4 regions of the Labrenzia sp. THAF187b genome follow, and region 4 is predicted to be linked to each of the others. Evidence: predicted binding sites of a transcription regulator. Region 4 holds the regulator's gene; each other region holds the start of a gene.

Region 1 (7,327 bases), 1.8 Mb from region 4:
CGGTCGATCCCGGCCGATCCGCAAGGGCTTCTTTTGACCCATGGCGTCAACCATGGCCTGGATCTGATCATCCGGCATCTGACGGAGCCTGGTGATACGGTTTTTGTCGATGAGCCGGGCTATTATCCGCTCTTTTCCAAGCTGACCTTCGCCAAGGTGCAGATTGTCGGTATCCGGCGGGACAGGGACGGTCCGGACCTGGAAGACCTGACCGCCAAACTCGCTCTTTACCGGCCGAAGATGTTTGTCACCCAGTCCCACGGCCACAATCCGACCGGCGGTTCCCTGTCCCCTTCGCGGTCATTCGGGTTGATGCAGCTTGCCGAGCGCTGGGGATTTCTCCTGGTTGAAAACGATGCGCTTGCCGACATTCTTCCGGCCACGTTGCCAAGGCTGGCGGCGCTGGACCAGCTGGAGCGGGTGCTTTATCTCGGCACCTTTTCCAAGACACTGTCGGCCAGTCTCAGATGCGGCTACGTGGCTGGAAATCCGGACATCATCCGCCAGCTTGCCGATATCAAGATGCTGACGGTGGTCAATTCATCCGACCACGTCGAACGCTTCGTGTTCAATCTGATGCAGGCCGGCCATTATCTGAGACATCTGCGGCGTCTCAGGAGCCGGGTGGAAGATGCCTACAAGGCATCCTTCGGGACACTGGAGGCGATCGGGTTGTCTGTGCGGGAGTGCTCCATTCCCGGGTTCTATCTCTGGGTGGAGTTTCCCGATGATGTGGATGAACGGGAACTGTGCGCTGCTGCCAGCAAGCAAAGCATCTTCATTGCACCGGGCGCCGTCTTCTATCCGAACCGGGAGACCCGGCAGAAGCCGGCAATGCGGGTCAATGTGGCCTATGGAACGGATGCGCGGTTCCTGTCGTTCCTCAGGGATTTTCTGAAGTAGTTTGAAAGCAGAGGAACAGGCAGGTCCACAAATGAAAAGGGCCGGCATAATGCCGGCCCTTCAGTTGCCCTGATGTTTGACTCACTAAATCTGGTTGGCCAGTAAAAACCCCGGGGGGCTGGGGGGCTAATGCATTCCGCGGCTTCTACGGGCCATACCCATCAGGGTATGATCTTAATATGGGTGTCTAAAATGGCTGGCCAAGGGCTGGAATGCGGCAAAATCAAGGAAATTTATGCATTCTTTCTTGGCAAAGTGCCGTTGCGTTCGTTTTTGCACTTCTTCCCGTAAAACTTATTGGCAAAATTACTCTGGTTTCGGACCTCTGTCAGTCAATATGACGTTGCGGGCTTGCCAGAATGGCTAAAGAAGACGCATCATGACAGCCAGGTGACAGGCGTCTCCCGACGATTCTCTTGTCGGTTACCTGTCAGCAGCGAAACCGCGAACGGAATGGAGGCGGAATGAGCGAAGCCGACGACAGCGCGTTTCAGCGTGGTGCGGGTGCAAGCCCGTCGCCACAACATCAACCGGCTCCCCCTCCCAAACCCATTGTTGCATTCAACAGGCGCGAACTCGATGTCATTCTGAGGCTCTACGGGCGCATGGTCGCCGACGGCGAGTGGCGGGACTATGCCATCGACCTCCTGAAGGACCGGGCAATCTTCTCCGTGTTTCGCAGATCTTCCGAAATGCCGCTTTACAGGATCGAGAAGGACCCGAAGCTGGCCCGCCGCCAGGGCGCTTATTCGGTCGTGGCGACCGGGGGCATGATCCTGAAGCGTGGCCACGATCTGGCGCAGGTGCTGAGGGTTCTGGAGAAGAAAAAACATCTTCGGGTGGTCGACGCCTGACCAGGTATCCGGTCAGTCTGCTGATGGCCGGGTGAGGTTCATTTCCCCTGCGCTGATCCGCTCACGTGCATTTCCTTGAAGGTGGCGTCAATGACCGGCTAATGCTGGTCGGTTACCTTCTGGCCGAGGACCAGACGATTGGTTCGGCCAAGTCTGGCAGCGCAGTGTTCTGCCGCTTCATTCCATTGATTTGCGCAAGGCTTGCGTTGACGCCCATTGGCGCAAGTGTCGGCGTGCGATGTGTCGGACAGTCGTGCGGTCACAAAAAAGCCCGGCACAAGGCCGGGCTTTTCCGTTTGTTCAGTTTGGCTGCGCTTAGTCGCGGTTGCCGAACAGCTGCAGCAGCATGATGAACAGGTTGATGAAGTCGAGGTACAGACGCAGCGCGCCCATGACGGACTTCTTCGTAGCGACTTCACCGCTGTCGCCTTCGTAGTACATTTCCTTGATCTGCTGGGTGTCGTAGGCGGTCAGGCCGGCGAACACCAGAACACCGATCACGGAGATGGCGAACTGCAGGGCGGAAGATGCCATGAAGATGTTGACCAGCGACGCGATCACGATACCGATCAGGCCGATGAACAGGAACGAGCCCCAGCCGGAGAGGTCCTTCTTCGTGGTGTAGCCGAACAGGCTCAGCGCGCCGAAGGTACCGGCGGTGATGAAGAAGACCTGAGCGATCGAGCCCGGGGTGTAAACCAGGAAGATCGAGGACAGGGAGATACCCATTACGGATGCGTAGACCAGGAAAAGGGTCCGCGCTGCGCCGGCACTCATGGACTGAATGCGGAAGGACAGCCAGAACACCATTCCGAGCGGTGCGAGCATGACAACCCATTTCAGCGGGCTGCCGTAGATGGCAACACCCAGCTGTGTGAGCATGCGGCCGTTGCCAAGGCTGGCGACAGCGGAGTTCGGATCGGTGGTCGTTGCAAGCATGACCGTTGCCAGCGCAAGAAAGCCGGTCAGCGCAAGGCCGATGGTCATGTAGTTATAGACGCCCAGCATGTAGGAGCGCAGGCCCTGATCGATGCCGGCCTCGGCGCGTGCGCCGGCGACGGTATACGCGCCTTGAGATTGACGGTCATAGGTCGACATGGTCGTATGAATCCCCTTCTAGATAGACGTGCGCATGCAATCGCGCATGCAACACAACTCCCTCAACATATGGGAAAAGCCTATCCCGAGCACAAGTCGAATTCGATGAAAAATTCGTAATCTTTGCGCTCAGGACAGATTATTTGAACCTATCCTTAAAAACAGGCTCAGATTCAGTCGTATTATTTCATGGCTTTCAGTCGGGATTCGATCTGCCGGTCGCAGGTGCCGCCGGGGTTGCGAACGATTTCTTCCGACGCGAAATCGAGGATTTCCTTTTCCGGATCCTGCATCTGCTCGACGGTCACACCGGGCTTGAACCACTGCAGAACCGCATAGTCGCCGCCGGCATCGGTGAGGAAAGCGATCGGCTTGCCGTTTTCGGTGATGCCCATGCGGCCGACGCGGACTTCCGCGATCGATACCTTGCGCGCTTCGCCGTCGATGGTCAGCCGGTTTTTCGACACGTTCAGTTTCTTCAGCCTGGAGCCTTCAGTGCCGACCCAGTTACCGTAGAAGCGCTTGCCTTTTTTCTCGACGGAAAGGCAGGAATTCTCGAAATTCGGGATGGAAAGACGGACGGCGGAAACCTCGATCGGGTCCTCGCCCTTGGGCGCCAGCGTGTATTTCATCGCATTGTCGCCGGTGCGGTACACCCGGATACCGACCGGCGTGTAGCCGGAATCGTTCATCGAACGGGTGAAGAAATCGAACTGGTTGGCGTCGTTGGTGCCGGCCCGGCGATAGAGCCAGCGCTTCGGCAAACCGTTTTCGAAGACCAGCCAGTCACTGACGACGAGGCCGCGCGGGCCTTCCGGCGTGTTCAACTGCCAGACCCCGGTATGAAACGGGCTTTCCGCCGACGCGGCAGGGGCGAATGCCATGGCGGCAACTGCGGACAGGGCTGCAGCCCCGGCAATGGTCTTCAAACGAATTTTCGGGAGAAACTTGAACATGGAATGGCCCCTTCTTAACAAACTGCCCGGACCTGAACCGGATAGCCAAGATCAATTCAGTATGCAAGTTGTGTGGAGCTGAAGTTTGTCGCGATTTGGTTGTATTTCAGGATTTTTTCCTGAACGAAGTTTGCCAAGAGCTGTGGACGCCGGATCGAAATAGATCAGCGCACGGCAAGAATTCGTTCGATCTTGTTTTCGGAAGTCTACCGGTCTGCCGGAAATAGCCTTGCTGATCAAAGGAGGCTCGACCGAAGCCGGCAAACGTCCTTTGATCAGTTTATCCTGTGCGCACGTTCGCCGCTACAGCAGCTGACCGCTCTTTGCGCTAGAGGTTTCGCAGGACAGGTGCGGGCTTTTCACCCAGCACTCGCCATGTGCCGACGAGGCCGAAACCCACCGTCAGCACCAGCGCGATCAGCGCGGCACCTGCTGCGGTTACCGGCATCATCACGAACGATCCGTCCATGATCTGCGTTATCACGTACCAGGCGGCGACCCCTCCGGCCAGCAAAGCGAACACCGCCGTTGCAAGGCCCAGAATGGCGTATTCAAGTGCATAGGCGAAGATCAGGCGGGCCCGTGTCGCACCGATGGTTTTCAGAATGACCGCATCGTAGATCCGGCTGCGATGACCGGCGGCAAGTGCACCTGCCAGAACCAGAACGCTGGCGATCAGCGTGATCGAGCTTGCGCCGCGGATGGCCCAGGCAAGCTGTGCCACCAGATCGTTGACCTGAGAGATCGCGTCCTTCACCCGGATTGCCGTCACTGTCGGAAAGGCGTTCGAGACAGTTTTCAATAAGGCAAGTTCCGTCTCTTCCGGCACATCGTCGTCCCAGCCAAGGGTCATCAGATGGGCATGCGGGGCACCGGCAAAAGTGTTCGGCGAAAACACCATTACGAAATTGATCGCAAGGGACTGCCATTCCACCGTACGTGTGTTGGCAATTTCCGCCGTGATTTCCCGGCCGAGCACGTTGACCGTGATCCGGTCACCGATCTTGAGGCCGAGATCGGTGGCGGCCTCCTCATCGAAGGACACCAGAGGAATGCCGGTGTAATCCTCCGGCCACCAGGAGCCTTCTTCCAGCTTCGAGTTCTTGGGCAGGCTTGCGTCATAGGTAATGCCGCGGTCACCGCGCAGCACCCAGCCGGAGCCTTCCTGGGCAGGGACGAACTTGTCGGCCGCAATACCGTTCAGCGAGACAATGCGGCCGCGCAGCATCGGGACGCTTTGCAGGTTGGCGTCGGATGCTTCAGCATTCAGCAAGGCCTCGAAGGCATCGCGTTCATGGCTCTGGATATCGATGAAGAAGAAGCTTGGAGCCTTGTCGGCAATGGTTGCGGTCAACTCGCGCCGCAGGTTTCCGTCGATGAGGGCAAGCGCCACCAGCAGCGACAGGCCAAGTCCCAGCGACAGCACGACTGACGGGGTCAGCGCTCCGGGGCGGTGAATGTTTGCAATCGCCAGCCTGAGCTCGGTCGAGCGGACACTGGGCAGGCGCCTGGCTATGGCCATGATCCCGCGTGCGACCAGCACCAGCAAAACGAACGCACCGGCGGACGCGGCGATGTAGGTGCCGGCCATGCGCTGGTCGTGGGCAAGCAGAATGGCGATGGCGGCAAGGGCAAGCACTGTTGCCGCGGTGGCAAACAGATAGCGTTTGCGCGGCAGCTTGGCGCCGCCGGTCACGATATCCCGGAAAAGGGCCGTCGGCGGTACGTCATGAGCCCGCCCCAACGGCCAGATTGCAAAGGCGAGAGCGGTCAGGAGGCCGTAGACGAGGCCAAGGGCAAGCTCGGTCGGATAGATGCTGGCCGCGAGCTTGACCGGCAGAACCGGCGCCAGTGCGGCAGCTGCGGCAAAGGGGATCAGGGCACCCAGCACAAGGCCGACGACGATGCCGAGAAGCGCAAGCACCAGCATTTGAACCAGATAGATCTTGAAGACGAAGCCGCCCGTCGAGCCCAGGCACTTGAAGCTGGCGATAACCTCACGCTTGGTTTCCAGATAGGCGCGGATGGCATTGGCCACACCAACACCGCCAACCACCAGCGCGGTGAGGCCAACCAGTGTCAGGAATTGTGCGAAGCGATCAATGCTGCGTTGAAGGCCCGGGGACGCATTGGCGCGGGAGCGGATACGCCATCCCGCGTCCGGCTGGGCGGATTTGGCCTCTTCGACGATCCCTTCCATTGCTTCCAGGTTGGGAGCCGGGGCCATTCGAACGCGGTAATGCCAGCGGACCAGGCTGCCGGGCTGGATCAAGCCGGTTTCAGGCAGGGCGGCATCGGATATCAGAAGGCGTGGACCGAATTCCATGCCCCCGGCCAGTTTGTCAGGTTCGTTGGCAATGGTGTCGGCAATTCGGATAGTGGCGCGCCCGAGGGAGAGCGTATCTCCGACATTCGCGCCAAGCCGCGCCAGAAGGGAAGGGTCCACAACGGCGCCCCAGGTCCCGTCTTTCCGGGCCAGGGCCGTTTCCAGGGCCTCTCCGGAGGCAAGTTCAAATGTGCCGTAAAGGGGATAGGGACCGTCGACGGCTTTCAGCTCTACCAATGCCTGATCGCCGGTCTCCGGTCTTCTTGCCATTGCCCGCGTGGTCGCAACGCGGGACAGGTCACCAAGGCCGTTCAGATAGGCAAGTTGATCGGCGTCGGCCTGCCGGTGGATCAGGGAAAAATCGAGATCACCGCCCAGGATGGACTGACCTTCGCGCGAAATCCCTTCTGTAAGAGCCCGTGAGACAGACGTGACGCCTGCGATTGCCGCCACGCCGAGCGCGATACAGGCAATGAAAATGTAAAAACCCTTGAGGCCACCGCGCAGTTCACGAAAGGCAAACCGGGCAGCAAGGCGCATCGTCTGGTGGTTTGCCGGTGCGTTGCCCGGGACAAACGCGCTCATGCAGACACCTCGCGGCGGGCGCGGTCAGACGTTTCTTCTTCGATTTCTCCGGAGCGAACGCGGATCATGCGGTCGCAGCGGGCGGCAAGGCTCGGGTCGTGGGTGACCAGAACCAGCGTCGTGCCCCGGTTCTTCTGGGCGGTGAACATCAGGTCGACAATCTGTGCGCCGGTGCTTTCATCGAGGTTGCCAGTCGGTTCGTCTGCGATCAGGATCGCGGGTTCGACGACCAGCGCCCTTGCCACGGCGACACGCTGCTGTTCGCCGCCGGACAGTTGCGCCGGGTAGTGGTGCATGCGGTGCCCGAGACCAACGGCATCCAGTTCCGCCTTGGCCTTGTCGAAGGCGGCGGCATCCCCAGCAAGTTCCAGCGGCACGGCCACGTTTTCCAAAGCGGTCATGTTGGGAACAAGGTGAAACGACTGGAAAATGATACCGACATTGCGGCCGCGAAACCGGGCCAGTTGGTCTTCAGACAGGGGGCCGAGTTCGGATCCGGCCACGTTGACCGAGCCTTCATCGGCGCGTTCCAGCCCCGCCATGACCATCAGCAATGTCGATTTTCCGGACCCTGACGGGCCGACAAGGCCGACGGAGGCCCCCTT
Region 2 (7,327 bases), 2.0 Mb from region 4:
AGGGCTGCAACGACTGCGCGAGCGGGGTCGGTCACGCGTGCGCCAGGGTGAGTTGCCTGGATCGCACCGGCGACCTGATCCGATCCGATCACCGTTGCGCCGGACGTGCAGGCATAGGCAATGACGTCGAGTGGGCGCGTTCCCGGCAAAAGGGCTGCGGTGTCCGTCAGCCGGGCTTTCATCTGCATGAGTTTTTCCGAGGTGACTTCGGAAGCGCTCTCGATTCTGGCGTGAAGCAGCGAGACGCCTTCCTGATCAAAGAGAGGCCGGAACTCGCTCTCGATGGTTTCGTCAACCGACAGCAAGATCAGGCCGAAAGCCGCTTTGGTTGCCGATCCCCTGTCGCAGTCGAAGGAAAGTTTCATGCCGCGGTTCCAGGTATTCTAGCGGGTGATAACAGGAATGTCCGGCCCTGCCGGCACGGTCAGGAATTCGGGCGCGCCGTCTCGAATGACGATGTTTTCCTCGTGAACCATCATCCTGCCGGGTCCAAGCGAGAGGCTCGGCTCCAGCGTCAGTACCATGTTCTCTCGAAGTGGGGTCTCGTCGAAGCCGGTCAGGCTGGGCGCTTCGGTAAGCTGCATGCCGAGCCCGTGGCCGAGCCTGCCGACGTCACCTTCGCCCTGGTCCAGCACCTTGGCCATGGCCTGGAATAGATCGGCACAGGTACGGCCCGGGCGGGCAATTTCGGCGGCTGCCTCAACGGCCCGGACAAGTGTTTCATGGGTGGATCTGACGGCATCACTCGCCTGGCCGATCGCAAAGTTGCGGTCAAAGTCGCAGAAATAGCCGTTTTTGGTTGCACCCGTATCCAGCATCAGGACGTCCCCTTCCTGTAGGGGGCGGGTCGACGGGGGAGAAATGACATCGCCGTAGCCGCCCTGTCCGGCTCCGCCGACCAGATAAGGCACGTCGTCCGCACCTTGCTTCAGAAGTTCGATCCGGAAGGTCCGGAAAACCTCGTTGAGCGGTTGGCCGGTGTGGATAAGCTCCGGTGCCCTGGCAAATGCTGCCGAACCGATACCGCAAATCTTGCGCAGGAGAGCAATTTCACGTTCGGATTTCACCATCCTGAGGCTCTGGATCAGACCGGTTCCGTCCAGATATTCAGCGTGGTTGGTGAGATCTCGAAGGCGCTGAAAATCACGAAGCGGCATGCGAAGCGCGCTTTCCCGCCCCATCGGCATGGCGATTTTTGTAAAGCCCTTGAGGGTGTCCGCGAGCAGGGCGATGCCGTCATCGACGGGGTGCGGAGCGGAAAACACCCGGATATCGTCAATCCAGGTGCTCGCCATCAAGTGCGCGCCGATCTGCGGAATGACCGCAATCGGCTTGCCGTTTACCGGCACCACGAGGAACCAGGGTCGCGTGGGGCTCTGCCAGAACAGGGTCCGGAACCCGGTGAAATAGCGCATTTCGGCTTCGGTCGTGAAAAACAGCGCCTCGATGCCCTGGGAATTCATGGCTTTTTGGGCTGCTTGCGTGCGCGCGGCAAATTCGTCTTCAGGAAAATCCTGTTCAGACATCTTCCGGTCCTTCGGAGAGATAGCAGAGCACCCGGGCTTCAGGTCCGAGGCCGAGGGGCGATGCTCCGCGACCTGCGTGTCGAACGGCTGTGATGCCGCCCGCACCGGATGGCGTCGTCGCGATGCCGTTGTTGCCCAGCCAGTCAACCGTTTCAGCCGCCTCGCTGTCAGAAACGGTCACGAAGAAATCGGCTTCCGTGGCCAGGTACTTCAGCGCCAGATGCGAGGGTTCCTTGCAGTCTAACCGGCCCATGTTCGACACCGGACCGGACGCCGTGACGGGCTTTCCGGCTTCGATGCTGGCCATAAGGGCGGGTGCGTGTTCTGGCTCCGCCACGACGATGGTGACATCGTGGCCCCAGGTCAGGCGTGCGCCGACGGCACAGGCGGCGGCAAGTCCGCCGACACCCGCCTGCAGGAAGACATGCGTGGGTGGTGTCTTGATCTGCCGGGCAATTTCCGCGGCCATCACAAGATAGCCCTCCATGACGTCGTGTCCGGCGGCGGTCATGCCCGGCCAGGTGCTGTCCGGCAGCAAGGTCCAGCCTTCGGCCTCGGCGCGCCTCTGGGCTTCCGTCATGCTGTCTTCATAGGTGGCTCCGACCCGGACAACATCAGCGCCCCGGGCCTTGAGGCGGGCCTCAAAGGCGCTTGGAACACTATCGGCAACGAAGACGACAGCCCTGGCCCCAAACAGCGGAGCGCCTGCGGCAAGGGACATGCCGTGGTTCCCGGCACTCGCACAGACAAAGGTCATGCCGTTGAGTGCGGAGGAATGAAAGGGGGCAAGCCCGTCACGGATGCGCTGGTCAGCCAGTTTGGCAATCGCATAGGCAGCGCCAAGCGCCTTGAAGCTGCCAAGGCCCATGCGCTGCCGTTCGTCCTTGAGGGCAAGGTTCTCGATAGCAAGATCGGCTGCTAGGTCATTTGCATTCAGCAGCGGGGTTTCATCCGCACGCGGGCATTTCCGAAAAAGGTTCTCTGCTCCGGCGACGTCCTGCGACACGGATCCATCCGCAAGCCCGCTTTGCTCGGGAAGGCCTCTGCCGAGGAAAGGGTTTTTAAGTGTTTTCATCGTCTGCCCCGCGCGGTTTCCCGGGCAGGTCAGCAGCTCTGAAGGCCGGTTGCAAGCGACTTGCGGAAAATGACGGTTACGAACCAGACCGGGCCGTGTCCGAGATGTTGAGCCCGGTTGCGAAAAAGACTTGCCTGTTGCTGATGAATCGAAATATCATGAATTATGGATATGAAAGATGCACTGAGCGCTTTTGGGGCGCTCAGCCAGAAAACCAGACTGGAAGTCTTCCGGCTGCTGATCCGGGCTGGTGATGCGGGAATGACTGCCGGCGAGATCGGCGAGGCGCTGGACGTTCGGCAGAACACGATGTCGGCGAACCTTGCTGTTCTGCTTCAGTCCGGGCTGGTCCGCAATGAACGCGAGGGGCGGTCGATCCGGTACTTCGCGGACCTTGACGGCATACGTGAGTTGCTGACGTTTCTGATGGCCGATTGCTGTGGTGGTCATCCGGAACTTTGTGCGCAGGTCATCGAGACGATTGCCTGCGGAGAGACCTGTTCAGGTTAAGGGGGACCAAATGTCCGGCGATGTCTATAACGTGCTTTTCCTGTGCACGGGCAATTCCGCCCGGTCGATCATGGCGGAGGCGATCCTGAACCGGGACGGGCAGGGCCGCTTCAGGGCGTTTTCTGCCGGGTCACAACCGGCTGGCGCCGTGCGTCCGGAAGCACTTGCCTTGCTCAGCAAGCTCAATTTCAAGACGGATGGGTTGCGCTCGAAGGACTGGGTCGAATTCGCTGTGCCGGATGCCCCGGTCATGGATTTCGTCTTTACCGTTTGCGACAATGCGGCCAAGGAAACCTGCCCTGTCTGGCCCGGGCAGCCGATGTCCGCTCATTGGGGGCTGCCGGACCCTGCAGCGGTTGTCGGAAGTGACAGCGAACGGGCGGTCGCATTCAACGATGCCTTCCGGATGCTCAGCAACCGGATCTCGGTGTTCGTGAGCCTGCCGATGTCTTCGCTCGACCGTCTGTCCCTGCAGAAGAAACTCGATCAGATCGGGCAGTCCGCCGAAGAGCACGTGTAACGCTTCTCCGGCGGACTTGTTTCAAGGTTGTCGCGTCAGGCGACTGCCTGGCCCTCGCGTGACGTGCGCAGGGTCAGCAGTGCGATGACCAGGGCGATGAGTGCACAGGCGGCAACCGCGCCGACCAATGGCAAAGCTGTCCGGTCGAAGAACGGGCTGCAGACGAGGATCATCACGCCACCGGCGACCATCTGGAAGGTGCCGCCGAGGGAGGAGGCCATGCCGGCATGTTCGCCATGTTCTTCCAGCGCCATGACCATCACCGGAGCAATGACCTGGCCGAGGCAGGAGTTGCCGATGAAGAAGAGCGCCATCAGAACCGGCAGGTCGTCGATGCCGCTCCACACAAGAATGACCAGCAGGACGTTGGCTGCCGCAAATCCGCTGACGGCCATCAATGCCACTCTGCCCATGCCAAAGCGCTCTCCAAGCGAGGCGGCAAACTGGGAAGACGCAAAGAAGCCGATCGCGTTCAGCGCGAAAACAAGGCTGAAGGCTGTCGGCGTCAACTGGTACTGGGTCATGTAGACCAGCGGCGCGGCGGCGATGAAGACGAAGAAACTCGCCAGCGAGAAGCCGCCGATCAGCGTCAGACCCATGAACCTGCTGTCGCGCATCAGGTAGATGGCGCTGCGCAGCATCGCTGTCGGGTCGATCTTGCCCCGGCGCTCGGCCGGTAGCGTTTCGGGCAGCAAAAAGGCCATTTGCAGCATGGCGAGAAGGGAAATAACGCCCAGGGCCACAAAGATCAGGCGCCAACTGCCGAACTGGATGATCAAGCTGCCGGCGAGCGGTGCAAGCATCGGCGAAACGCTGAAGACCAGCATCACCAAAGCCATCAGCCTGGTCGCCTTTGGTCCGGTGTGGAGGTCGCGGACTACGGCCCGCACGATGACCATCGGCGCGCCGGCACCAAGAGCCTGCACGAAACGGCCGAATGTCAGGGCTGAAACGTCGACCGCGGTCGCGCACATGACCGATCCGATGAGGAAGACGATCAGGCCCAGAAAGGCGGGCAGCTTGCGTCCGAACCGGTCTGCCAACGGACCGTAGATCAACTGGGCTAGCCCGAAAGCGATGAAATAGACCGTGAAGGTCATATGAACCGCAGCGTCGTCCGTCTGCAACGCCTGCACGATTTCCGGCATGGCGGGCAGATAGAGGTCGATGGCAAATGGACCGACAGCAGCGAGAAGCCCCAGCACAATGGCGGAGCGGACAAAACCGATCTGCATTGGAAAATCCGATGAAAAATGCGCCGGAGGCACAAATGCGGGAAAGTCTGGAAGATGGAGGTGGCGGTGATCACCGCCCGGCCTTGATATGATGTAAGTGCTCGAAATGCAAATTCAAGGCTTGCTGGGTGTTGTCATGAAAGCTTCATGCAACTGTCACCGATATTGTAATCAGGGCCACTAGCTTGCGCGCACCATCAACCCGATATTTTGTGGGAGCGAGTGCAATGGCGGACCTTCGTGGGCGCTTTTTAAAAGGTGTCAGCCTTTCAGTCCTGTTCGGCCTTGGCGCCGTGTCGGCAGCACAGGCAGAGTATTTCGAGCGTATCAACACATTCCCGGTCTACAAGACCCTGCCGGAAGGCGTGGATCAGGCCACCGAAACCGTTGCCGAAATCATCTATGCCACGAAGGACGGCCGCACGCTCGTCTTCACCGACAGCCCGGGCGAAGCCATTGTTTTCGTCAATGCGGCCAACCCGCTGAACCTGCAGCCGATGGGCCGCACCGCGCTTGGTGGTGAGCCGACTTCGGTCGCCGTCGGCGAAACATTCGCCTATGCGGGCGTCAACACGTCCGAAGACTACGTCAATGCGTCCGGCCATCTGGCCGTGATCGCTCTCGACGGTCTTGGTATCACCGCGAAGTGCGACGCCAAGGGTCAGCCGGACAGCGTTGCCATCTCTCCGGACGGCAAGTTCGTTGCGATCGCCATCGAGAACGAGCGCGACGAAGATCTGAACGACGGCGTGATCCCGCAAATGCCGGCCGGCCATCTCGCGATCTTCGATCTGGACGAAACCGGCACGCCGACCAACTGTGACGCGGTCCGCATCGTTGACCTGACGGGTCTTGCGGAAGTCGCGCCGACCGATCCGGAGCCGGAGTTCGTTTCGATCAACTCCCAGAACCAGGTTGTCGTCACGCTGCAGGAAAACAACCATATCGCCGTGGTCGATCTGGCCTCCGGTGAAGTTGTCAGCCATTTCTCCGCCGGTGCGGCTTCGGCTGAAAACATTCCGGTTTCCAAGGCGCGCATGAGCGATGCCTCCGGTTCGACCGAAAACGTCAAGCGTGAGCCGGATGCGGTTGCCTGGATCGACGACGAGCGTTTCGTGACCGCCAACGAAGGCGACTACGAAGGCGGTTCGCGCGGCTTCACCATCTGGAACACCAAGGGCGAGGTCCTGTTCGACAGTGGTAACCAGATGGAACACCTTGGCATGGCCAACGGCCACTATCCGGCCAAGCGCGCGTCCAAGAAGGGCACCGAGCCGGAAGGTGTGACGGTTGGTGAATTCGGCGGTGAAAAGCTGATCTTCGTCAATTCCGAACGCGGCAACTTCGTCGCTGTCTACAAGGACACCGGCGCCGAGCCGGAATTCGTCCAGTTCCTGCCGACCCATGTCGGTCCGGAAGGTTCACTTGCGATCCCGAGCCGTGACCTGTTTGTGGTTGCCAACGAGGTCGACAGTGCGGAAGACAACGTTCGCGCGCAGGTCTCCCTCTACAAGTTTGGTGCGGAAGCTCCGTCCTACCCGATGGTCGTGTCCGAAACCGATCCGGAAAAAGGCGCGCCGATCGGCTGGGGTGCACTGTCTGCACTGGCTGCAGACCCGGAAGACGGCAACAAGCTCTACGCCGTCAGCGACAGCTTCTATGACGACGCCCGCATCTACACTCTGGACATCTCTTCCAAGCCGGCAAAAATCGTTGCCTATGCAACCGTTCAGGGTGGCAAGCAGGCAAAACTGGACCTGGAAGGCATCTCCGTTGCCAAGGATGGCGGCTTCTGGCTGGCTTCCGAAGGCAATCCGGACAAGGAACTGCAGCACCTGCTGCTGAAGGTCGGCACCGACGGTCAGGTTCAGGAAGAAATCACGCTTCCGGAGGAGCTGAATGCCCAGTCCGCACGTTTCTCCTTTGAAGGCGTTGCCGAGTTCGAAATGGACGGCAAGACGCTGGTGGCCGTGGCCGTTCAGCGTGAATGGAAAGACGACCCGAAGGGCATGGTGAAGCTGGCCATCTACAACCCGGCCGACAAGTCCTGGGGCTTCGTTCACTATCCGCTCGACAAGCCGAAGAGCGCAGCCGGTGGCTGGGTCGGCCTGTCGGAAATCGTCTCCATGGGCGACGGCAAGTTCGCCATCCTGGAGCGCGATAACAAGGGTGGTGAAGACGCAGCCATCAAGCAGATCACCACGATCTCCCTGGACGGTGTGACCCCGGCTGCCTACGGATCCGAGCTCCCGGTGCTCCAGAAGCATTACGCCATGGATATCCTGCCGGCTCTGGCCGAAGGCAAGGGCTGGGTTCTCGACAAGCCGGAAGGCCTGACGATCACGGCCGATGGCCGCCTGATCCTGGTCACCGACAATGACGGTGTTGACGACGCACCGGGTGAAACCCGGCTGATCAACCTCGGCCCGGCAAGCCGCCTGAACTAAGGTACTTCAGACAA
Region 3 (7,327 bases), 1.5 Mb from region 4:
CTGAAAAGCTTTTCAAGCCTGCGTGAAGAAGATGAGAGGCGGTTATCCAGCTTTCCCTGTCCCGCTTCACCGGCAAGCTCCTTTCGGCGCCGCCCCTTTGTATTCAATCCGACAGGAACCCGTGATACCCAGATGATTTGTCATCCCGGTTTGACGCGTCAGCGGCAAGACCGGGATCCAGTACGCCGTGGGATCAGACTTCGAAAACCTTGCGAACCCAATGAATACTGGATCCCTGCCTTCGCAGGGATGACAAGGTTGATAGGCTTCAGGACAAGACGGCTGAATGCGGTTCCGCGATCATGCAGCGGCGGTTCAGTCGCAGGGGTGAAGAAGCGAACCAAGGCGGTGAGCGGCGCACCAGAAAACTCCATTTAGCCCATTTGTCGACCAAGTTTTCAGCACGGCCGGCTTGCATCCGGTCGGAGCAGGACATCCGATTTGGAACCACTCATTTCCACATTCTTTGTCATCCCGGTTTGTCGCGTCAGCGGCAAGACCGGGATCCTGTACGCCGTGGGATCAGACTTCGAAAACCTTGCGAACCCAACGAATACTGGATCCCTGCCTTCGCAGGGATGACAAGGTTGATGGGCTTCAGGACAACACGGCTGAATGCGGTTGTCGTGATCGAACTCTGGAGGATTGACCCTGTGAGTGGAGGATCAGGTCTTGGCGACAAGTCGCGCGCCTTGAAGAACCTGAGGCAACCAAAACAAAAAAGCCGGGTCGTGAGACCCGGCTTTTCAAAAGTCATTGCAGTCCGGCTCAGACCCAGGGACGGTCGTTGCCCATCTTGCTTTCAAAGGTGTCGATTTCACCGGCCTTCGCCATGGTCAGACCGATGTCGTCCAGGCCGTTGATCAGGCAATGCTTGCGGAAGCTGTCGATCTTGAAGGCGATGTCGCCGCTTTCAAGACCTTTGATTTCCTGGCTTTCCAGATCGATCGTCAGCGTGAAGTTGGCGCCGCGCTCTGCCGCATGCATCAGGGTTTCCAGCTCGTCTTCGGAAACCTGGATCGGCAGAATGCCGTTCTTGAAGCAGTTGTTGTAGAAGATGTCGGCGAACGAGGTGGAAATCACGCAGCGGATGCCGAAATCAAGCAGTGCCCAGGGCGCGTGCTCACGCGAGGACCCGCAGCCGAAGTTGTCGCCGGCGACCAGGATCTTGGCATCGCGGTAGGCGGCCTTGTTGAGAACGAAGTTCTCGTTCTCCGATCCGTCGTCGTTGGTGCGCATTTCGTGGAACAGCGCGGTGCCGAGGCCTGTGCGCTTGATCGTCTTCAGGAACTGCTTCGGAATGATCATGTCCGTGTCGATGTTCACGATCGGCAACGGCGCTGCGACACCGGTCAGGGTCTCAAATTTTTCCATTCTTCTTCTCTCCTGAAAGGCCTGAAAACGGATGCCCGCTTACGCGGCAAGGCTGGTTGTCTGATCGACACCGAGCATCAGATTGAGGTTCTGGACGGCAGCGCCGGACGCGCCCTTGCCCAGGTTGTCGTAGACGGCAACGATCGCAGCCTGCGCCCTGGCGTCATTTGCAAAGACGTGCAGTTGCAGCTTGTTGGTGTCGTTGAGCGCCTGCGGATTGAGGCTGTCGGATTTCTCGAGTGCTTCCAGCGGCGCGACCTCGACAAATCCGCCGGGTGCAGAAGCGAAATGATCGGCGATCGCCGCATGCAGCTGCTCGCCCGTCGGCACCTTGGCAAGGCCTGCCAGGTTCAACGGAACCACCGTCAGCATGCCCTTGTAGAAATCGCCAACGGTCGGAGTGAACAGTGGAGCTGCGTCGAGCAGGCCATATTCCGTCATTTCCGGAAGGTGCTTGTGATTGAACCCGAGCGCATAGGGCGCAAACGAATTTGCGCTGGTTCCGGCAGCTTCGTAATCGGCAATCATGCCCTTGCCACCACCGGAATACCCGGAGATGCCGAAATAGGTCAGGTTGAAGTCCGCCGGCATCAGCTCTGCGGTGATCAGCGGACGAACCGCAGCGATCAGGCCCTGCGGCCAGCAGCCCGGATTGGCGACGCGCATGGCCGCGGCGATGATGTCGGCCTGGTCGAGGTCCATTTCGGCAAAGCCGTAGGCCCAGCCCTCGGCAACCCGGTGGGCGCTGGAGGCGTCAATCACACGGGTGGTGTCGTTCTCGATCAGGGCAACGCTTTCCTTTGCCGCCGCATCCGGCAGGCAAAGAATGGCAATATCGGCCTTGTTGAGGTAGTCGGCCCGGGCTGCCGGATCCTTCCGGCTTTCGTCCGGAATGGAGATCAGCTCAAGGTCGCGGCGCATGGCAAGGCGCTCGCGGATCTGCAGACCCGTCGTACCGGCTTCACCATCAATAAACACGCGCGCAACCATCGCCCGTTCCTCTCCCTCTCATGATCGCCGCCAGTTTCGAACCCCAGGGCCCGAAAGCCGTCAGGCAGATCGGTGCAAAATCGCAAGCGTCATACACCCAATCGCGCGGCTTGTCACCGCCGCGCGACGCTCCGTTATCTCAACGGGCCCTTGAGTGATACTCATCATTCGGGCGCATGTCGGACGCCGCAGCCACCCTGTTGGACATGTTGAAGAAGCCCGTTACCGAGGCGATGTCCCAGATGTCGCGATCCGTAAACCCGACATCGCGCAGGGCTTGCCGGTCGCTTTCCACGATTTCCGCCGGCTTCTCCGTCAACTTGACGGCGAAGTCGAGCATCGCCCGCTGCTTAGGTGAAAGGTCCGCAACGCGGTAGTTCATCACCATCAGTTCCCCCAGTACGGGGTCCCCGGAAAGCTCGCGCACCGCAGCACCATGAGCCGTCAGGCAATAAAAACAGCGGTTGACCGCTGATACCGCAACGGCAATCATCTCTCTCTCGAGCTTGGAGAGTGTACACTCGCCCAGCATGAGGTCGTTGTACATGTCGGTGAAGGCGCGCAGCTTCGTTTCGTCGAACGCATATGCCTTGAGGACGTTGGGAACGAGACCCAGCTTCTCCTGGCACAAGTCGAAATAAGCCTGTGTCTTTTCACTCAATGTTACATTTGAATCGATTTGCAAGGCCGTGACTTTACTTGACAATTTGCTCCTCCCGTCATGAAACCGTTTATGTCGCTGAAATATGAACTTAAGTCTTAGAACGAGCCAGCGACAGAGCCAAACCATACGATCGCCTAAGGGGATGGAAAATGCCGGACAAACACGACGTCGAGAAACTCAAACTCATCGACGCGGTCCAAGCAACCTTGAATCAGGAAGATCCGGCTCTCGCCGAGTTTTCCCGCGCCTTTTATGACCGGGGCGCAGCGGAAGACCTCGTGGCCTACACCGCGGAAGAGCTGACCGGCTTTGCCCGGGACGCCTGGCAGGATTTCCAGAACCACGAACTCGGCACGCATCGTGTCAGCATCGCCGATCCGGCGTTCAAGGCCCAGGGCAGCAAGGTCAAGGGCGTCTCGGTGATCGAGATCGTCAACGACAACATGCCCTTCCTGGTCGATTCCGTCATGGACGAGCTGCAGGAAAGCAAGATCGAAGTGCATCTGGTTCTGCACCCGATCTTCATCGTGGAACGGGATGACAACGGCACACTGACAACCGCCACGGCTCGCAAGAAACCACCGAAGCGGACCGACCGGCAGGAAAGCCTCATCCATATCCACGTGACACGGATTGATTCGCCCGAAGCCCGCGCAGCCCTCAAGGCGCGGCTCGACAAGGTTCTGTCCGATGTCCGCTCCGTCGTGTCGGACTTCAAGCCGATGCAGGAACGCCTGGCGGAGGCCATCGACACCTACAAGACCACGCAAATCCCCGGCAGCAGCGACGAGCTGTGGGAGGCAATCCACTTCCTGGAGTGGATGGAGAACGACAACTTCATTTTCCTCGGCATGCGCGAATACATGTTCGAAGGCGGTGTCGAGGAGGGCGAGCTTTCCCCCCATGAGGGCACGGGCCTCGGCCTCTTGTCCGACCCGGATGTGCGCGTTCTCCGCCGCGGCACGGAGTTCGTGCAGATCACGCCGGAAATTCGCGAGTTCCTGAAGAAACCCGAACCGCTGATCATCGCCAAGGCCAACGTGAAGAGCACCGTGCACCGGCGCGTGCACATGGATTACGTCGGCGCCAAGCTTTATGACGACGAAGGCAACATGAACGGCGAGCTGCGCATCGTCGGCCTGTTCGCCTCGACCGCCTATACCGAACCGACCAGCACCATCCCGTTCCTGCGCCGCAAGGTTGCCAGCGTTCTGGCCCGCGCCGGCTACGGGTCTGAAAGCCATTCCGGCCGTGCCCTCCGCAACGTTCTGGAAGCTTTCCCGCGTGACGAGCTGTTCCAGATCGAACGGGAGCGCCTGTTCGACTTTTCCATCGCCATCCTGCAGCTGGACGAGCGCCCGCGCATTCGCGTGCTGTCCCGCCCGGACAAGTTCGACCGCTATGTCTCCATTCTGGTCTTCGTCCCGCGTGATCGCTATTCCACCGAAGTTCGCCTGAACGTCGGCACCTATCTGGCCTCGGTCTATGAAGGACGCGTGTCGGCCTGGTACGTTACCTATCCAGAAGGTCCGCTTGCGCGGGTTCACTACATCATCGGCCGCGATCGCGGGGAAACGCCGACGCCTCAGCAGGAAGAGCTGGAGGCCGCCGTTGCCGACATGGTGCGCACCTGGTCCGACAGTGTGCGCGATGCGCTCAAGGACGAATTCGCGCCCTCACAGGCCCGCAAGCTGGCCGATCGCTACGCGCTTTCGTTTCATGGTGGCTACAAGGAAGTCTACAACGCCCAGTCCGCGGTGTTCGACATCGTCAAGCTGGAAACCCTGTCCGACAAGAACGACACCACCATCACGTTCCACCGCCAGGCAGGCACCAGGGACAGCCGCCTGTCGCTAAAGGTCTATCACCGCGGTTCGCCGATCCCGCTTTCCGCGCGCGTGCCGCTTCTGGAAAACATGGGTTTCCGCGTGATCAACGAGCGAACCTACCGCATCACGCCGGCCGATGCCCCCATGTCCTACCTGCACGAAATGACGCTGGAATCGCGCAGCGGCGAAGACATCGTCTTTTCCGATCAGCTGCAACCCCGGCTGGAAAGCATGTTCATGGCAGTCTGGACCGGGCTGGCGGAGGACGACGGCTATAACCGCCTAGTGCTGACGGCGGAGCTTGCCTGGCGCGACGTGGCAGTGATCCGCGCGCTGTCGAGATACCTGCGCCAGGCCGGTATCCGCTTCTCCGAAGACTACATGTGGTCCACGCTCAACAACTACCCGAAGATCGCGGCCAAACTGGTGGAACTGTTCCACCTGCGCTTCAACCCGGATGTCACCGAAAAGGACAGGGACCTCGGCACGGAACGGCTGGAAAGCGAACTGACCGCCGATCTGGAGGACGTCGCCAGCCTTGACGACGACCGCATCCTGCGCCGGTTCCAGAACACGATTGAATCGATCCTGCGCACGAACTTCTACCAGCTCGACAAGAAGGGTCAGCCCAAGCCGACCTTCGCCTTCAAGATCAACAGCCGCCAGATCGACGACCTGCCCCAACCGCGTCCGTTCCGGGAAATCTTTGTCTACAGCCCCCGCGTGGAAGGCGTGCACCTGCGTTTCGGCATGGTTGCCCGTGGCGGCCTGCGCTGGTCCGACCGACCGCAGGACTTCCGTACCGAAGTGCTCGGTCTGGTGAAGGCACAGCAGGTGAAGAACGCGGTGATCGTCCCGGTCGGTGCCAAGGGCGGTTTCGTGCCCAAGAACCTGCCGCCGATGAGCGATCGCGATGCCTGGTTCAAGGAAGGCACCGAAAGCTACAAGATCTTCATCAACGCCCTTCTGGACGTGACCGACAACCTCGGTGAGGACAACATCCTGCCGCCGGAGCGCGTGCAGCGCTATGACGGTGACGACCCCTATCTGGTGGTGGCAGCCGACAAGGGCACAGCCACCTTCTCCGATACGGCCAACGGCATTTCGGAAGGAAGGCACTTCTGGCTGGGCGACGCCTTTGCCTCCGGCGGGTCCGCCGGCTACGATCACAAGAAGATGGGCATCACCGCACGCGGCGCCTGGGAAGCGGTCAAGCGGCACTTCCGCGAGATGAACCGGGATATCCAGACCCAGCCCTTCACGGCGGCCGGTGTCGGCGACATGTCCGGCGACGTCTTCGGCAACGGCATGTTGCTGTCGAAGGCAACCAGGCTGATCGCGGCCTTCGATCACCGCGACATCTTCATCGATCCGGATCCGGACCCGGCAAAGACCTGGGAAGAGCGCAAACGGATGTTCGACCTCGGTCGCTCGTCCTGGAAGGACTACAACACAGACCTGATTTCCAAGGGTGGCGGCATCTTCTCGCGCCAGCTGAAGTCCATTCCGCTTTCACCGGAAATGCAGTCCCTGCTCAACCTGAACAAGGGCAGTGCAACGCCGCAGGAAGTGATGACCGCCATCTTGAAGATGGAAGTCGACTTGCTGTGGTTCGGCGGTATCGGCACTTATATTCGCGCCAAGTCGGAAACGGACGCCGATGTGGGCGATCGCGCCAATGACCCGATCCGCATCACCGCATCGGAAATCGGCGCAAAGGTGATCGGCGAAGGTGCCAACCTCGGCCTGACCCAGCTCGCCCGTATCGAGTTCAACAAGAAGGGTGGGCGCTGCAACTCCGATGCGATCGACAATTCCGCCGGGGTGAACTCCTCGGACATGGAGGTCAACATCAAGATCGCCCTCGGCGCCGCGGTGAAATCCGGCAAGCTGACCATCGAGCAGCGCAACGAACTTCTGGCCGAAATGACCGACGAGGTCGCCGAACTCGTGTTGCGGAACAACTACCTGCAGACCCTGGCCATCTCCATGACCGAACTGCGCGGCATGGAAGACTTCGGCTACCAGGTGCGCATGATGCGCCAGCTGGAACAGGCAGGCCTTCTGGACCGGGTGGTTGAACAGCTGCCAGACGAGGCAACACTCGACGAGATGCGCAAGGCCGGGCTGCTGCTGACCCGCGCCGAACTGGGCGTGCTGCTGGCCTATGCCAAGATCACGCTTTACGACGCGCTGCTGGAAAGCTCGGTTCCGGACGACGATTATCTGGCGCGCGAACTGTTCCGCTATTTCCCGGACCAGATGGCCGACACCTACAAGGACGAGATCAGCGGCCACCGCCTGCGGCGTGAAATCATCGCCACGATGCTGGCCAACTCGATGATCAACCGGGGCGGGGCGACCTTCATCACCCGTCTGCGTGACCAGACCGACGCAACCGCGACCGAAATCGCTCAGGGCTTCGTTGCCGTGCGCAACAGCTACGACCTGACCGATCTCAACACGGAGA
Region 4 (7,327 bases):
ACTCGATCCGCTGACCAGAAAGCGCAACGCCGCTGAAGCGCGCTTCAAGCTCTACGGCATCATTGCCATCGGCATCGGCCTGTTCTTCCTCGTTGCGCTGCTGTGGGCAATTCTGTCCAACGGCCTTGGCGCCTTCAGCCAGACCTTCCTGAAGGTGGATGTACCGCTCAATCAGGAGCAGATTGCCGAAGCGGAAAAGTCGGTGGTCAAGACGTCCAAGTACCGGGCCATCATCGACGACGCCTTTGCCAAGGAACTCGCCGGTGCAAACATCACCACAGACATGTCGGAAAAAGACCTGCAAAAGCTGTTCTCGTCGGGTGCTGCCGCCACGGTCCGTGACTTTGCGCTTGCCAACCCGGACAAGATCGGTTCGACGGTAACCTTCGAGCTGATCGCCTCATCCCGTGTCGACGGCTACCTGAAGGGCCGCGTCAAGCGCGAGGATCTTGCCGAAGACAAGAATCTGGATGCGGCACACCTGGATCTGGCTGACCAGATGCAGTCCGCCGGCATTCTGGAGAAGCGCTTCAACTGGGCCTTCATCACCGGGACCGATGCTTCCGACAGCCGTCCGGAGCAGGCCGGCATCGGGGCGTCCATGATCGGGTCGCTGTTCATGATGCTGGTGGTGCTGTTCCTGTCGCTGCCGATCGGCGTGGCCGCTTCCATCTACCTGGAAGAGTTCGCTCCGCAGAACAAGTTCACAGATCTGATCGAGGTGAATATCTCCAACCTGGCCGCGGTTCCGTCCATCGTTTTCGGTATTCTCGGTCTGGCGGTGTTCATCCAGTTCATGCATCTGCCGCAATCCGCACCGCTGGTCGGTGGCCTGGTGCTGACGCTGATGACACTTCCGACGATCATCATCTCCACCCGCGCCTCCTTGAAGGCTGTTCCGCCGAGCATCCGCGATGCGGCCCTTGGCATTGGCGCCTCCAAGATGCAGTCGATCTTCCACCATGTCCTGCCGCTGGCAATGCCGGGCATTCTGACCGGCACGATCATCGGTCTGGCACAGGCGCTTGGGGAAACCGCTCCGCTGCTCCTGATCGGGATGGTCGGCTTCATCGCCTCCAATTTCCCGGACGGTGTGGCTGCCGGTTTCTTCTCTCCGAACTCGGCCATGCCGGCCCAGATCTACGAGTGGGCGAAACGTGCCGACCCGGCCTTCTATGAACGCGCTTGGGGCGGGATCATCGTGCTGCTGGTCTTCCTCATGACCATGAACATTATCGCTATCATCCTGCGCCGCAGGTTTGAACGCCGCTGGTAAGGATTGCTCCGATGAACGAGATGCCGAATTTTGAACAGGCGAAAACCATGACCGACAGCAAAATTTCCGCGAACAAGGTGCAGGTCTATTATGGCGATACCCACGCCATCAAGGACGTGGACATCGAGATCCAGCCGCGGTCCGTGACTGCCTTCATCGGTCCGTCCGGATGTGGCAAGTCAACGTTCCTGCGGACGATCAACCGTATGAACGACACCATCGACATCTGCCGTGTGGAAGGGTCGATCAAGATCGACGGTGAGGACATCTACGATCCCAAGGTCGATCCCGTACAGCTGCGTGCCAAGGTCGGCATGGTGTTCCAGAAGCCGAACCCGTTTCCCAAGTCGATCTACGACAACATTGCGTACGGTCCGCGGATCCATGGACTGGCCCGCAGCAAGTCCGAGCTTGATGAGATCGTTGCCTCCAGCCTGCAGAAGGCCGGACTTTGGGAAGAAGTCAAAAACCGTCTGGACGAGCCGGGCACCGGCATGTCGGGCGGTCAGCAGCAGCGTCTGTGCATTGCCCGCGCGATTGCCGTCAGCCCGGAAGTGATCCTGATGGACGAACCGTGCTCGGCACTCGACCCCATCGCGACCGCGAAGGTGGAAGAGCTGATCGACGAACTGCGGGAAAACTTCACCATCGTGATCGTGACCCACTCGATGCAGCAGGCTGCCCGTGTGTCTCAGCGTACCGCGTTCTTCCACCTGGGTATTTTGGTGGAGGAAGGTCTGACGGAGGACATCTTTACCAATCCGAAGGACAAGCGTACGCAGGACTATATTACGGGCCGCTTCGGCTAAGCATTTTTTAGGTTTCTGAAGGGGACACAGGATGTCTGAACATACAGTCTCGGCTTACGATGACGAACTGACGGCCATGGCCGGCAAGGTTGCCGAAATGGGTGGTATTGCCGAAAAGGCTTTCGCCGATGCGGTGTCCGCGCTGGTGTCGCAGGATCTGGAGCTTGCCAAGGCGACGATCAAGGGCGATGTCCGGCTGGACAGCCTTTACAACGAACTTGAAGTCAAGCTGATCGAGCTGATCGTCCGCCGCCAGCCTATGGGGCAGGACCTGCGTGAAATCACCGCTGCAACGCGCATTGCCAATGACCTGGAGCGTGTTGGCGATCTTGCAAAGAACGTTGCCAAGCGCGTCATCGCCATCGACAGCGACTTGCAGTCCAAGAAGCTCGCGATCGGTGTGGAGCACATGACGGAACTCGCTCTTTCGCAGCTCAAGCAGGTGCTGGATGCCTACGCCCGGAAGGATGCGGAAGCCGCCCGCCGGGTTCAGGAAGCCGATGCCGAGGTCGATGCGATCTACACGTCGATCTTCCGTGAACTCCTGACCTACATGATGGAAGACCCGCGGGTCATTACCCAGTGCGTCCATCTCTTGTTCTGCGCAAAGAACATCGAGCGCATCGGCGATCACGCGACGAACATCGCCGAGAACGTCTACTACATGGTCACTGGCGAGCGTTTGCCGGAAGACCGGGCAAAGGTCGACGAAACAGGCGCGGTCTGACCTGCTGGTAATCGTCGGATTTGCAGAAGATCTTAACGGCCGGCGCTTCGGCGCCGGTTGCGGTAATTGGAGCGAGATGTATGCCGAAGGTGCTCATCGTTGAAGACGAAGAACCGCTCAGCCTTCTATTGAGATACAATTTGGAAGCGGAAGGGTACTCGGTCGAGTCCTGTGTCCGGGGTGATGAGGCGGAAATCCGCCTGCGGGAAAGCCTGCCGGATCTGTTGCTGCTCGACTGGATGCTGCCGGGACTGTCCGGAATTGAACTGTGCCGCCGCCTGCGGGCGCGCGAAGACACCGAGCGCCTGCCGGTCATCATGCTGACGGCACGCGGTGAGGAAGCAGAGCGCATCCGCGGCCTGTCGACCGGTGCCGACGACTACGTGGTCAAGCCTTTCTCGGTACCGGAATTGATGGCCCGCGTGCGCGCCATCCTGCGCCGGGCAAGCCCGGAAGTGGTGTCCAGCATGTTGCGGTCGGGCGATATCGAACTGGATCGCGAAACGCACCGTGTTCGCCGCAACACCAAGGAAATACACCTGGGGCCGACGGAATTCCGCCTGCTGGAATTCCTGATGACATCGCCTGGCCGTGTCTTCTCCCGCGAACAACTGCTGGATGGGGTCTGGGGTCACGATGTCTACGTGGACGAACGCACTGTCGATGTTCACGTCGGTCGCTTGCGCAAGGCTCTGAACAAGGGCAAGGCGAAGGATCCTATCCGTACCGTCCGTGGTGCCGGATACGCCTTTAATGACCAGTTCACGGCAGTCGGCTGATTTCACCGGCCAACGCCCTGAATGAAGCCCGCCATTGGCGGGCTTTTTTGTCTTGCCCTCAAGTTTTTCATCACGGAGGAAACACCTCCGGGAACCAGCATGCCAGGCGGCGCGGTTGTACCGTTGTTGTTGATTGGCTAGCTTCGGGGTGGAGATCAGCCCGTTTTGAAAGTGAACTCATGACAGCGTTTGTGATCGGCCAGATGCAAATTCAAAATCGCGACTGGATGGCGGAGTACTTTGCAAGAATTCCAGACCTGGTTGCGGCACATGGAGGGCGGTTCCTTGTCCGTGGTGGCAATCCCAGCGGTCTTGAAGGGGATCTGTTGATCCCGGATGCAGCTTTTATCCTCGAGTTCCCTGACCGGGAAAGCGCTAACGATTTCTGGACTTCTGCGGAATTTCAAGATCTTGCGAAGCTGCGGCGCTCCGGTTCCAGGTTGAACGCGATCCTGGTCGATAGACTAGTCGAATAACCGGATGCCGTTAGCCTCGGGAGCGCGAGAGAAAGTCACACTTCCTGCGAGATTCCGAAAGCGGGTTTGCGACCAGTCATTGGCGATCGAAAGTGTGTTCAAGGAACGAAAAAAGCCCGCCAGATGGCGGGCTTTCTCATGAATTGGTTCGGTGCGAGGCTATCAGCCTGCCTGAGCCATCGTCTTGCGGTCGCGGCGGCGGTCGGCGACCGGCTGATACGCGATCTTGCAGTGATGAGCGCAGTAGGGGACGCCGGCATCGGACTGGCGGCCGCAGAAGTAGAAGTCGTCGGTTGCCGGGTCGCCAATCGGCCATTTGCAGGTCCGCTCGGTCAGCGTCAGGATCGTTGCCCGCTGCGAGATCGGAACAAGTTCTGCAATCGGCTCCACGCGCGGCTTGGCAGCCACCACTGGTGCAGGCGAGATGTCTGCTTTCAGGGCCGTTGCGCCGATCGACTGCGGATGTGACGTCGTCGGTTTCTTCGGCGCTGCACCCGTGGCAGGAGCTGCGGTGCGCGGCCGGCGCGGCTTGGCGCTTGAAGAGGTGGACTTGGCGCGGCCGGACAGGCCAAGGCGGTGCACCTTGCCGATCACGGCGTTACGGGTAACACCACCCAGTTCGCCTGCGATCTGGCTTGCGCTCAAGCCGTCGCCCCAAAGCTTTTTGAGAAGCTCAACTCGTTCGTTTGTCCAACTCATTGCCGCACCCTTTAGTTTGACCGTCCTGCGGCCATTAACCCCGTGTTAAGCATGCGCAAGCACGCTTAATGCTGGCAGATCTAGTGCCTCTTGGTGATTTGCCTCACGAGATCTCGTGTCTGATTGCTGAGAGGTTACAATAACGTTAATTTGTCAGGCAACCACTCGACCCAAACCAGTTGGGGATGAAACGACTTTTCCCCAATTATGGCGAGGTCATTGAGAATTTTATGAAATCCGCCCTCTGCGGCACATGAAATGTCTTGTGCGCCATTTCCATTGACAGTGCATGGTACCGGCAGTGTATAAGAAAGCCGCTGCGTGCCGCCTCATCGGGGCGGCACGTTGCGTTTTGGCCCTTCGGCATCTTTTCAAGGTGACGGCTCGGCGTCGGGGCGACGCAGGGACAGCAGGGGCGTTTAAAGGAGACAAACGAGGTTATGTCCGCGACTGCACTATTCGGAAATTACGCAAGATCGAACCTTTCTTTCGATCATGGGGAAGGCGTCTGGCTGGTTACCACCGATGGCCGACGATTCCTCGATTGCGGTTCCGGCATCGCGGTCAACGCACTCGGTCATGCCCATCCGCATCTGGTCAAGGCATTGCAGGATCAGGCAGCCAAGCTGTGGCATACCTCCAACCTGCACCAGATCCCGGATGGCGAACGGCTGGCGCAGCGCCTGTGCGCGGAAACCTTTGCCGACAAGGTGCTGTTCGTGAATTCCGGCGCGGAAGCGATGGAAGCTGCCATCAAATGCGCGCGCCGTTATCATTATGACAACGGCAACCCCGAGCGGTTCCACATCGTGACCTTCGAAGGCGCTTTCCATGGCCGGACCATCGCGACCATCGCGGCTGGCGGCCAGGCGAAATATCTTGAGGGCTTCGGCCCGAAGGCTCCCGGTTTCGATCAGGTGCCGGCAGGAGACCTGGATGCGCTGAAAGATGCCATCGGTCCGCAAACGGCCGCAATCGCGATCGAGCCCGTGCAGGGCGAGGGCGGGATCCGCGAAATTCCGGCCGATTTCCTGCGTGCGCTGCGCAAGATCTGTGATGACAACGGCATTCTGCTGATCTTCGACGAGATCCAGACCGGTGTCGGACGGACCGGCAAGCTGTTCGCTCACCAGTGGGCGGGCGTGGAACCGGACCTGATGGCAATCGCCAAGGGTATCGGCGGCGGGTTCCCGATGGGCGCATGTCTTGCAACGGCAGAAACGGCAGCGGCGCTGTCACCCGGGACCCACGGCACCACCTTTGGCGGCAATCCGCTGGCCATGGCAGTCGGCAATGCCGTTCTGGACGTCGTTCTGGAAGACGGGTTCCTGGAAGGTGTCCGTCAGAAGGGGCTCAGCTTCAAGCAGAAGCTGGCCGGACTGGTGGATAGCCATCCGGACGTTCTGGCGGAAGTGCGCGGCAACGGCCTGATGCTCGGTCTGAAATGCGTGGTGCCGGTAGCAGATTATGTGCTTGCAGCCCGTGAAGCCGGTCTGCTGGCAGTTCCTGCCGGCGATAACGTGGTGCGCATCATGCCGCCGCTGACCATGAGCGAAGAGGAAATTTCCATTGCTGTCGAGCGCCTGGAACAGGCTGCTGTCGCCGTGGAAGCGAAATTGGCGGAAGGAGCGGCCTGATGACCGCAAACGGAACCTACCGGAACTTTCTGGATCTGACGGACTTCGAAGGCGAAGAACTGCGCGCCATCCTGGACACCAGCCGGAAGATCAAGTCGAGCCGTAACGGCGTGCATCGCGGCCAGGGTCCTCTGGCGGGCAAGGTGCTCGCCATGATTTTCGAACAGCCGTCCACCCGTACGCGCATTTCCTTCGATGTCGGCATGCGTGAGCTTGGCGGCGAGACCTTGATGCTGACCGGTGCGGAAATGCAGCTCGGCCGCGGCGAGACAATCGCCGATACGGCGCGGGTTCTGTCACGCTTCGTCGACGCGATCATGATCCGCATCCTCGATCACAACGACCTGCGTGAACTTGCCGAAAATGCGACAGTGCCGGTGATCAACGGCCTGACCAAGCTCTCGCATCCCTGTCAGATCATGGCGGATCTGTTGACCTTTGAAGAGCATCGCGGTTCGATCAAGGGCAAGAGCGTTGCCTGGACCGGTGACAGCAACAACGTGCTCGCCTCCTGGATTCATGCCGCGCCGCGCTTCGATTTCGAATTGCGCATCGCGACGCCGGGCGAACTGGCGCCGCCGATGGACCTGATTGAAACTGCTCGTGCCAAGGGTGGTTCCATTCAGGTCACGACGGACCCATATGAGGCAGTCAAGGGGACCGACTGTGTCGTGACCGACTGCTGGGTGTCCATGGGTGATGATGATGCGGAATCGCGTCACAATCTCCTCAGCGCCTATCAGGTCAACAAGCGCCTGATGGCTGAGGCAAACCAGGACGCCCTGTTCATGCATTGCCTGCCGGCCCACCGGGGTGAGGAAGTCACCTCGGACGTCATGGACGGTCCCAACTCCGTTGTGTTTGACGAAGCCGAAAACCGGCTCCATGCCCAAAAGGGCATTCTGGCCTGGTGCTTCGGCGCAG

The links. The regulator PhoB, encoded in region 4, activates phosphate uptake and scavenging genes when phosphate is short. The targets are predictions, from matches to a motif close to TGTCATNNANCTGTCAT.
Region 1: the regulator PhoB is predicted to act here: its motif matches at 1,283-1,299, upstream of FIV03_RS07755 (DUF2794 domain-containing protein).
Region 2: the regulator PhoB is predicted to act here: its motif matches at 4,999-5,015, upstream of FIV03_RS08640 (esterase-like activity of phytase family protein).
Region 3: the regulator PhoB is predicted to act here: its motif matches at 3,082-3,098, upstream of FIV03_RS06525 (NAD-glutamate dehydrogenase).

What each region holds. Positions count from the first base shown of each region.
Region 1 is NZ_CP045344.1:1,686,792-1,694,118, forward strand. Features, by position in the region: gene FIV03_RS07750 (PLP-dependent aminotransferase family protein) at 1-903, shown strand, start outside; gene FIV03_RS07755 (DUF2794 domain-containing protein) at 1,368-1,757, shown strand; gene FIV03_RS07760 (Bax inhibitor-1/YccA family protein) at 2,073-2,855, opposite strand; gene FIV03_RS07765 (hypothetical protein) at 3,038-3,811, opposite strand; gene FIV03_RS07770 (ABC transporter permease) at 4,140-6,722, opposite strand; gene FIV03_RS07775 (ABC transporter ATP-binding protein) at 6,719-7,327, opposite strand, start outside.
Region 2 is NZ_CP045344.1:1,871,431-1,878,757, forward strand. Features, by position in the region: gene FIV03_RS08610 (aspartate/glutamate racemase family protein) at 1-365, opposite strand, end outside; gene FIV03_RS08615 (Xaa-Pro peptidase family protein) at 384-1,526, opposite strand; gene FIV03_RS08620 (pyridoxal-phosphate dependent enzyme) at 1,519-2,601, opposite strand; gene FIV03_RS08625 (metalloregulator ArsR/SmtB family transcription factor) at 2,767-3,111, shown strand; gene FIV03_RS08630 (arsenate reductase ArsC) at 3,122-3,631, shown strand; gene FIV03_RS08635 (multidrug effflux MFS transporter) at 3,667-4,866, opposite strand; gene FIV03_RS08640 (esterase-like activity of phytase family protein) at 5,094-7,313, shown strand.
Region 3 is NZ_CP045344.1:1,410,045-1,417,371, reverse strand. Features, by position in the region: gene leuD (3-isopropylmalate dehydratase small subunit) at 769-1,374, opposite strand; gene argC (N-acetyl-gamma-glutamyl-phosphate reductase) at 1,414-2,364, opposite strand; gene FIV03_RS06530 (peroxidase-related enzyme) at 2,504-3,070, opposite strand; gene FIV03_RS06525 (NAD-glutamate dehydrogenase) at 3,178-7,327, shown strand, end outside.
Region 4 is NZ_CP045344.1:5,988,668-5,995,994, reverse strand. Features, by position in the region: gene pstA (phosphate ABC transporter permease PstA) at 1-1,276, shown strand, start outside; gene pstB (phosphate ABC transporter ATP-binding protein PstB) at 1,288-2,085, shown strand; gene phoU (phosphate signaling complex protein PhoU) at 2,117-2,812, shown strand; gene phoB (phosphate regulon transcriptional regulator PhoB) at 2,893-3,591, shown strand; gene FIV03_RS27485 (DUF1330 domain-containing protein) at 3,771-4,067, shown strand; gene FIV03_RS27480 (GcrA family cell cycle regulator) at 4,230-4,766, opposite strand; gene FIV03_RS27475 (aspartate aminotransferase family protein) at 5,207-6,403, shown strand; gene argF (ornithine carbamoyltransferase) at 6,403-7,327, shown strand, end outside.